3 regions of the Flavobacterium sp. ARAG 55.4 genome follow, and region 3 is predicted to be linked to each of the others. Evidence: riboswitches for the same ligand, from Rfam matches in the RefSeq annotation. Region 3 holds a riboswitch; each other region holds the start of a gene.

Region 1 (3,286 bases), on a different contig from region 3:
TGCCGGGCTTAGTAAACCGGACAGAGCAACAATGTTTGGAGGCGGAAAACAGGGTTACACTGATTATCCCCTTTGGAACGGATAAAAAAATATTTTTTGTGAATTTAGATGTTTGAAGGCTGTTGAAAAGCTTTTTTTGTCACTGGGCAATCAAATACTAATATTGTGTAGATTTTTAATTTCTGCCATTACAAAAGAACTATGAGTACTACCGATGCTTTCCACTGTGCCTAACTTGTTAAATACAAAGTTTTGGTAATGCTTCATGTCTCGGGCAAAAACTTTCAGGATAAAATCATAATCACCGGAAACATTATAACATTCAATTACTTCATCGATTTTCATAATATCATCAACAAAATTATGACCTATTGTCCGGTCATGCTGTTTGAGTTTGATATTGCAAAAAACAATGAATCCATGACTGAATTTTTCATGATCAAGTAAAGCAATATATTTTTTGATATAGCCGTTATTTTCTAACCTCTTTACCCGCTGAAGTACCGGGGTAGGTGATAAATTTACCTGTAAAGCTAATTCTTTGATTGTCTGATTGGAGTTGTTTCCCAGAATTTTTAATAATAATAAATCTATTGTATCTAATTCTTCCATCGTACTAATTGTCTTTTGTGGTGACAAAAATAAGTATTAAAAAGTTTTTGAATCTATTTTTTATGTATAATTAAGTTTAATTATCTTGTTTTTTAATTTTTGATGGTCTTTTTGAGGTTGTTTGCTAAATTTATAAAGAATATTAAACTAATTGTGTTGATTGGTTCTTTATTTGTTTTATCAAATTGAATTAGGTTTTTTTTTAATAATAAGTGAAAAGGGAATCGTGGGAAAATCACTAACTGTCGCGCTTATAAACTCCATTGCTGGCGGGAGAATATAAAAGAATGTTACAAGTCAGATACCTACCTAATTTAAACAGCTTTGTTGTGTCCTGTATTTAATAATCTATATTTTCTTTCTTTTCTCGCTTAACATCTATAAATGATAAAGAATTTTTTAGAGTGATAAACAATCATTTTAAAGAAAAGATGAGTGTTAACATTCCTAAATCTTTAATAGCCTTTGGGCAGCTGAGATTCTGGCCGAACTGATAGTATCTTTGCCTAAAAAGATTCGTATAGGATTTCATGTATGTGGAGGTAATCCCAGAAAGGTTTGGACATTGTTCGGGCCTTTTTTGTTTTTAAATTAAATTATAATTTTAAAAGAATTTTCTATAATTCTATAAATACATCCCAGCCGCTTTGCAATATCTTCACAAAAGTGTTTTTGTGTTTTGAAAAGAGCAGTCAAAGCTGTAGTTTTATAGAGAAATGCTGTTGTTTAAATTGCTTAAACCCACGGTCAGTTGAACTGTTTTACAAATAAATCAATATGATTTATTTTAATTTATATCTATCTTAAGTTGAAAAAAGTTGCTAAAATTCTATTATACATTTTATTGTTTGTTGTAACAGTTTTTTTATTGATAGTTATTGCTTTGCAGACTCCGTTTGGACAAAATTTTATAAAAGACAAAGCTGTTAGTTATCTTCATGAAAAAATTAAAACAAATATAGCAGTAGGAAGTATTGAACTGGGGTTGCCAAAGAAAATTATTCTGCATGATTTCTATTTTGAAGATCAGTCAAAAGATACTTTACTGGCGGGTAAATCTTTAAAAGTAGACATCAGCCTGTTTGAATTGCTAAATAGTAAAGTTCAAATTAACAGCATTGATTTGCAAGGTGTTACTGCGCATATTAAAGTAAATAAAGATTCTGTTTATAATTTTGATTACATCATCAAAGCCTTTGCTACTGAAGAAAAACCTAAGACTGATGAGAAAGGAATGGAAATTTCTATCAGGAAAATAAACCTTGATTCGATAAAATTTAAATATGATGATACAGTTGCAAAAAACAATATTGATGTATTTGTCAATCACTTTGATACCCAAATTAAAAATTTTGATTTAAATAATCTCTCTTTTAATATTCCAGAAATAAACCTAAACGGTTTACAATTAAATCTAACTCAGGATTTAGTCGAAGCAACTAAAAGAGTGGCTGAAAAAATCGAAGAAGAAGCTGAAACGAATGTTTTAAAATTGCAGTTAAAAGATATTCTTCTTGAAAATATTGATGTCAGATATAAAGATGCTCTTACAAATCTGGATACCAAAATCCGGTTTGAAAAATTGAAAACCAATGTGAAAACAATAGATTTGGAAAAGCAAATCATTGCACTGAAATCATTGGAATTAAACAATACAAATGCTGAACTTACCTTAACCAAATCTGTAAAAACAACAAAAGAAACGAACAAAGAGGCTGTCGAAAATTCCGGATTAGCCTGGAAAATTGATGTGAATGCAGTTTCTATCAGCAATCTTAATTTTATATTTGATAATAATAATGAAATTCAGACTAAAAAAGGAATTGATTACAATCATCTAAAATTAAATGAACTGAGTTTTGACGGAAAAGCTATTGCTATAAGAGATAATGATTACAGCGGAACGGTCAATTCTTTTACTTTCAAAGAAAAAAGCGGATTTCAGTTAGACGCGTTAAAAACAAAATTTAATTATACTTCAAAGGAAGCATCTCTTAAAAATTTATCGTTAAAAACACCACAGACTAATTTACAGGATAACATTTTGGCAACTTATCCATCTATTGAATCCATTAGTAAGAATCCTGAAAAGCTCACTTTAGATGTCCATTTAAAAAACAGTATGCTGGCATTTAAAGATATTTTATTATTAGTGCCGCAACTGGAATCGAATGCTGTTTTTAAAAATAATCCTAATACTATCGTGAATTTTAATGCGACAGTAAACGGAAAACTGGATGATTTAAAAATTACCACTTTCAAGGCTGACGGGATTGGGAATACTAAAGTGGATATGAAAGGAACCATCCGGGGATTGCCTGATTTTGAAAAATCAGTGTTTAATCTGGCTATTGCCAACTTTGAAAGTACGGCAAAAGATATTACTGCTTTTACACCAAAAAATACGATTCCGAACACGATTCAGCTGCCTCAGAAATTTAATTTAAAAGGAAACTTTAAAGGAAGTGTGGCTGCCTTTGAAACTAATCTGGATTTAAAAAGTTCTTTAGGAAATGCTATTGTGGAAGCAACTTTTGACCAAACCAGAAAAAATAATGAAAAATATATAGCTGATGCCAGCGTTACTAATTTTGATGTAGGGAAATTGATTAAAAACAAACAATTAGGAAAGATTACCGCCAATGCTACTGTCAATGGAAGAAGTCTTGATCCT
Region 2 (3,286 bases), on a different contig from region 3:
AAAACCTCTGGCTTCTACAAAGTCTTTATTCAAAATATTATCTGCTGCCGCAAAAAGGTTTAGTCTGTTTTTAATAACGGTATAACGGATATTTGCATTTACTAATTGATAATCTTTCAGTATTTCTGAGTTAACAATAGTTTCAAAATCCGGCGCTGGTCCATAAGTACTATACTCTGTATATCTGTCAGATACAAATTGATAAGTAGCACTAAAAGCTAAGCGGTCAGTTGCCTGAAAATCAATTGCCGAATTTACCTTATGCTTCGGGTTTAAAACTCTTGACTGCTTCTGCATTTCTGTAAAAGTGTAATTAGCACTCCATTTTAATTTGTTTGTCAATTGATACGAAAACATAGTTTCAAATCCTCTGGCTTTATTAATTCCTGAAATATTATAATATTCATAAGTACTCAAATCAAAACCAATAGCATCAGTTTCATCTCTCAAAAAAGCTATAGATGTGAAAGTCAGTTTTTTATTTAATAATTCTAATTCCACTCCTGCTTCCAGTGTTTTATCTTTTTCAGCAACCAAATTCTCATCACCATAAGAAGAATATAACTGATACAAACTAGGTGCTATAAAAGCGGAACTGTAAGAAGCCAATAATTTTATTGGTGTATTTGGTATAGAATACGAAGGATTTAAGTTAAAAACCCAATTATTTCCAAACATACTATGAATGGTATAACGTGCTCCGGCATTAAAATTGAATCCAAAATCAGAGTTATAAACTGCAGTTACATAAGGATCAATCATATTAAAATTAGCTAATTCAGTACGAATATCTACATAATCACTTTTATTAGACATTTCATGAAATTGAAACTGAGCTCCGGTTACCAGAAATAATTCCGGTAAAATGCTGTATTTATTAAATAAATCGGCATTCACGCTTCTTGATTTATAATACGAAAAACTACCATAATTAAAAAGAGCCCTGTCCATTACATTTGCACTCGAGTTAAGGACAATTTCACCATTGGTGTACTTGTATTTTGGAGAAAAACCAATTCTGTATTGTTCTGAAGTGGCAAAATTCTCGATATTATCAGCAAAAGAACCAGCATCAAAATCATTTTTAATTTTATCATAACTGGCAAAGAAATCCAATGCTAATTTGTTATTTGGTGTAAAACCAAACTTTACAATAGAATTTACTCTGGAAAAATGATCAGCTTCAAAGTTTTCAGTATCCAAGGCCGGTTTAGCTTCAGAAATTCCGGTAGTTTCAGTACTGTTTAAAGAGGCAAAATAATTGAACTTCTCCGATTTTCCGTTAAATGAAAATCCCTGATTGTAATCCTGAGCTGAATAATCCTTATCCTTAGCTGTAGTCTGAGTTCCTACATTCATATACACATTTCCTGCAATGGATTTTTTAGCTGCCTTTTTCAAAGTAATATTAATTACTCCGGTAGCTGCTCCAGAACCATAAAGTGTACTGGCCGCCCCTTTCATTACCTCAATACTTTCTACCTGATCGGCTGAAAGTAAACGTAAATCATAGGACAAACTGATTCCGGAAGCATCGGTAACAGGAACACCATCAATTAAAATTAAAGCCTGATGTCCTCTTCCTCCTCTGATATAAAGACCTAAATCTTTCCCATTTCGGCTCTGATTCCCATTTACTTCTACTCCCGCAACTGTACTCAAAACTGAAGCTACTGATTGTCCGGGTCTCTTTTTTAAGTCATCAGCAGTAATCTTTACAATTACTTTTCCGGATTTTTCTTTTGGTAAAGCAAATTTAGAATCAGAAATAACCACTTCTTCTAATTCATTCGTTCCGGAAAGAACAATTCCTTTTTTTTGCGCCACTGCACAGGTACTTATTAATACGAATAACGCACTAATACGAACGATTTTTTGGTTCATTTTAATAAACATTTAATAACAGCTATTTGCTGTTACATGACTAAAAATGGGAGAAAAGCATAGAATGACCCCATACCCAAACCTTTTTTCCCGAAAGTTTGATACTCGATGTATTAGGCAGGTCTCCTGGCTTGCGTCTTGTTGTTTACCTTCCCATTCCATTTTAGATTTAGGATTTTTGATTTTAGATATAACTAAAATCTGAATTCTAAAATCTATAATTAAAACAGTGGTTTTGCAGATAACAACAAGCTTGATAGCTTACAGTTGCGGGTACAGCTTAGGATTTAAACCTAATTCCCTTTTAATGCCATTTTCAAATAGAAAACAGCAACCTCAATACGGCGGCAAAGATAAAACTTAATTCAGCTAAAAATCAAATTTAAAGTACTATTTGGCTTTACTAGCATAAAGCACTAAAAATCAATTAGTTTAAAACACAAAACAAAATCACAATGTTATTTTTATCACTGCTCCAAAATCTACTTTATTAGAAAAAGCATCTTTTAAAGGTAAATTTGAAACCGTACACAAAATACTTCTGATTACTCCGGCATGAGTTACCAATACTATTTTATTGGTATTATTTTCTGAAACAACTGTCTCAAAAAAATCAGTCACTCGTTCGTGTAAAGCAACAAAAGATTCGCCGTTAGGAACAGCGACATTTACAAAATCGTTCATCCAAGGGCTATAATCGGCTTCGGGAATGGCATTCCAGTTTTTTAATTCCCAATCGCCAAAATGCATTTCCATTAGTCGGGAATCGGTAATAACTGTATCTGATAAATACTTTGCTAATTGGGTACAACGCAACAACGGACTGGAATAAACAATAACATCAGCTGGAATTTGGCTTTTTATACTTTCAAATTGATCCAAATAAGGTTCTTTCAAATCCACATCACTTTGTCCGTAGCAAATGCCTTTTTCACAAACTGTCTCCGTGTGTCGGACTAAATAAATTTCCATAATGCAATTGCTGATAAATAAAAAACTACTTCACAAACCTGCTGTGTTGCTCCCAGACAATCTCCAGTGTAACCATCAATCCATTTTTGGAAATAGCGAGCCAGAAAATATCGGAATATGAAAACAGGAATAACAACTAGCAACATTTGTGCGTAAATGAATGAAAGAGCAAAAAGTGGTAACAATCCAAAAAAGAAAGCCCCAATAACTTCTCTCCATGTAAAATTCTGAGCAATGGGTTTGCTTTTACTCGTGGCATCTTCTCTGGAATATTCATGAGTAAAAACAATGGAAATTGCCGCTAATCGGCTCAAACTATGAGCAGTGATCAAAAGAAGTAAAACTCCCAAACCCGAATCCGATATTTGAACTTTATTTGTTAACTGAACTAAACTCTGAAACTTTAATAAAAAAAGTAAAACTATACCAA
Region 3 (3,286 bases):
GTGTTCCTGCAATATTGATTCCTCCTATTTTTGCTGTAGGCAAGGCTCTTTTTAAACCATCAGCGGCATAATCATATAATTTATAGAATTCTTCGCGGGTTCCTTTCCAGTAATGTCCATTAGGTTCATTCCAAACTTCCCAATACCAGCTTTCTACTTCTTTCTGACCGTAACGTTCCACAGAATGTTTTACCCATTCGTAAACCAGATTACGCCATTTGTCATAATCTTTTGGTGGATAAGCCCAACCCGTAATAATATCTGTATAAGGATCACCGGGTTTCCAGTAATGACGGTAAGGAGCCGGATGTGTCGAAAGTGCTTCGGGCATAAACCCAATTTGCGCCAGCGGTTTCATGCCGCGTGAAACATAAGTATCAAAAATACTGTCTACAATTCTCCAGTTATAAACCGGATTTCCATCAGCGTCTTCTGTATACGCATTTGTTGAACCCCATTTCAGCGCTGCAATACCATCACCACTTACCAGTAAACTATGTGTTCGCACATATACCGGCACAGGACTTAGTTCTGCAATTTCAGTAAGGAGTTTTTTTCCGTCTTTCATATAAGTATAATTAGGCTCATCATAGCCAAACCATGCCCATACGGGTTTCATAGGTCCAATTTCTTTAGTAAGATCTACTTTGATTTCAGGATTTTGAGCGTGTAGTGCTGCTGCTGTATATACGGTCAAAATAACAGCCAGACAACGTTTTAGTGGTTGATACATAGGTTGGTTTATTGCTTACGGAATTACCGTAAAGTTTATATTTTTTTACAATAGGTTTACTTTTATTCAACAAAGTTGATAAAAAATTATCAGAACAGCATTATAATCAGTATCTTTATTTTCGAATTTATTTTGGCACAAAAAATAATTAGCTTGGACAATTGTAAAATTTAATTGTTCTTTATTTGTGACAAAAATGAGTTTAGACAAACTATTTGAATACTGGCATTTTGGAAAACAAAGCACAAACTAAAAGCAAAACAGAAAACAATCTTGAAGTAGGCGAAAGAATTCGCCTGTTGCGTATCAATCAAAAACGCACTTTGCAAGAAGTGGCAGACAGCTGCGACTTGTCTAAAAGCATGATTTCTAAAATAGAAAACAACAAAACCATACCATCAGTAGCGACCCTGGTAAAAATTGCTTCTGTTCTAGGCACTACTATATCGGGCTTACTGGAACAGCATGGCTGGAATAAAGCCATTGTTACCAGCCGTAAAGAAGCTGTTGAAAAACTGGTTAAAACCGAAAAAGGCTATATGATATTTCCCTATGCATCAGAATACCACCAAAAAAAGATGCAGCCGTTTTTGTTTGTTGCAAGAAAAGGCGAAGTGATTCCGCACCAGTTATCACACGATGGCGAAGAGTTTGTGTTTGTGGTCGAAGGCGAAATGAAAATGCAGGTTGGCGATACCGAATACATCCTGAAAACAGGAGACAGTCTATACTTTAACGCCTTACAAAAACACGGAATTATCCCCATAACCGATGAGGTTAGTTATATTGATATTTTTGTTTGACAAAACTAAACTTCTGCTTTTTTTTTAAAAGAACTCTTTAACCCCAAAAAGTTTAACTACTTTTGCACCCGCAATGGTTTGGCTCTGTTTTTCGACAGCGTCAACTAAGAGGGAATCAGGTGTAAATCCTGAACAAGCCCGTTACTGTAAGTTCCATGCAACATTTTGACAGATTTCACGAAAATGAATTTTTCTGAAAATCAAACTTTTTGCCACTGTCTCGTTCCAACGAGATGGGAAGGCGGATCAAAATGGGAACAAGTCAGGAGACCTGCCACTGCATATCAACTGAAGCTTTCGCGGACCAGAGCTTTCAACACAAATAATCAAAGTAGCATTTGATTTACAATTTTTCCGAAACTACTATTTTTTAGTAAAATAGATTTATATGCCTCTATGTAAGCTTAGATTATATGGTGGGTTTGTCTTGCTCGTATGGATTTTATTCACAAGTTCTCTATACGCGCAGGCTAAACTGACTGTAGTCCTAAAAGAAAAGGACTCTTTAAAAACACAACATCTGAGTGAGGTGATTGTGCCTTCAGGCAAGCGGGAATTTAAAGTAGCATCGCCAATGCCTGTACAAATTTTATCAGGCAAGCAACTGGAAAAACTCAACAGTTTATCGGTTGCTGATGCGATTCGTTATTTTTCAGGAGTTCAACTAAAAGACTATGGTGGAATTGGCGGACTCAAAACCATCAATGTACGAAGTCTGGGAAGTGCACATACCGCAGTTTTCTATGACGGTATGAGCATCAGCAATGCACAAAATGGTCAGGTTGATTTGGGTAAATATTCTTTGGACAACATTGAAGCCATTGAATTATACAACGGACAAAAGTCAACTATTTTTCAGCCGGCACGGGGATTTTTTGCTTCCAACACGCTTTATTTACGAACTAAAACACCTGAATTTAGTGACGGTAAAAACATCAAAATCCGAACTAATTTAAAGACAGGTTCTTTTGGACTTTTTAACCCTTCGTTACTCTACCAACAAAAATTATCCGAAAAATTTGCTCTAACTGCCAGCACTGATTGGACAAAAGCCGATGGTAAATACAAATACCGCTACCAAAAAAAGAATGGCTACGATACCACAGCGGTTCGTCAAAATGGAGATATCGAAGCTTTTAGAGGTGAATTGACATTACATACTCAATTGAACCCATCCATCAAAGGTTCGCTAAAAGCCTATTTTTATAATTCGGAACGTGGATTGCCCGGTGCTATAGTGGCCAATAATTATGAGCATTTTCAGCGACAATGGGACCGGAATTTTTTTGTTCATGGAACGATTCAGAGTTCATTTGATAAGAAATTCGAATTGCTTGTCAATCTGAAATACAGCAAAGATTACAGCCGCTACAGGGATCCGGATTATAAAACACTGGAAGGCGCATTAGATAATAAGTATTATCAGAATGAATTTTATACTTCTGTTGCCACACTTTACACCATTAATTCCTGGTGGAAAACTTCTTTGGCTGCAGATTTTTCGATAAATACCCTGGATGCTAATTTATACCGTTTCCCCTATCCTGCCCGTTATTCGTATTTAGGTGCATTATCCAGCGAAATGAACTGGAATCGACTGGACATTCAAGTCAATCTTCTGGGAACTTATGTTGACGAACAGGTGAAATATTTTCAGCAAGGAGACAGCCAAAGAATTTTTTGTCCCGTTTTATCGGCTTCTTTCCAACCTTCAAATAACAAAAATTTCCGAATTAGAGCTTTTTATAAA

The links. A riboswitch is a leader RNA that binds a small molecule or an ion and turns the genes downstream of it on or off. The one in region 3 is predicted to bind cobalamin.
Region 1: it holds a riboswitch for cobalamin, as region 3 does, so the genes downstream of both, ACSV4D_RS04955 (translocation/assembly module TamB domain-containing protein) here and ACSV4D_RS01850 (TonB-dependent receptor plug domain-containing protein) in region 3, are expected to answer to the same signal.
Region 2: it holds a riboswitch for cobalamin, as region 3 does, so the genes downstream of both, ACSV4D_RS09595 (TonB-dependent receptor plug domain-containing protein) here and ACSV4D_RS01850 (TonB-dependent receptor plug domain-containing protein) in region 3, are expected to answer to the same signal.

The regions. Positions count from the first base shown of each region.
Region 1 covers NZ_JBPYCT010000003.1:217,397-220,682, reverse strand. The annotation lists gene ACSV4D_RS04965 (alkene reductase) at 1-85, shown strand, start outside; gene ACSV4D_RS04960 (Lrp/AsnC family transcriptional regulator) at 151-612, opposite strand; cobalamin riboswitch at 788-939, shown strand; gene ACSV4D_RS04955 (translocation/assembly module TamB domain-containing protein) at 1,421-3,286, shown strand, end outside.
Region 2 covers NZ_JBPYCT010000007.1:57,501-60,786, reverse strand. The annotation lists gene ACSV4D_RS09595 (TonB-dependent receptor plug domain-containing protein) at 1-1,884, opposite strand, end outside; cobalamin riboswitch at 1,984-2,239, opposite strand; gene cobC (alpha-ribazole phosphatase) at 2,335-2,856, opposite strand; gene ACSV4D_RS09585 (adenosylcobinamide-GDP ribazoletransferase) at 2,841-3,286, opposite strand, start outside.
Region 3 covers NZ_JBPYCT010000001.1:432,320-435,605, reverse strand. The annotation lists gene ACSV4D_RS01860 (GH39 family glycosyl hydrolase) at 1-733, opposite strand, end outside; gene ACSV4D_RS01855 (helix-turn-helix domain-containing protein) at 964-1,536, shown strand; cobalamin riboswitch at 1,594-1,829, shown strand; gene ACSV4D_RS01850 (TonB-dependent receptor plug domain-containing protein) at 1,925-3,286, shown strand, end outside.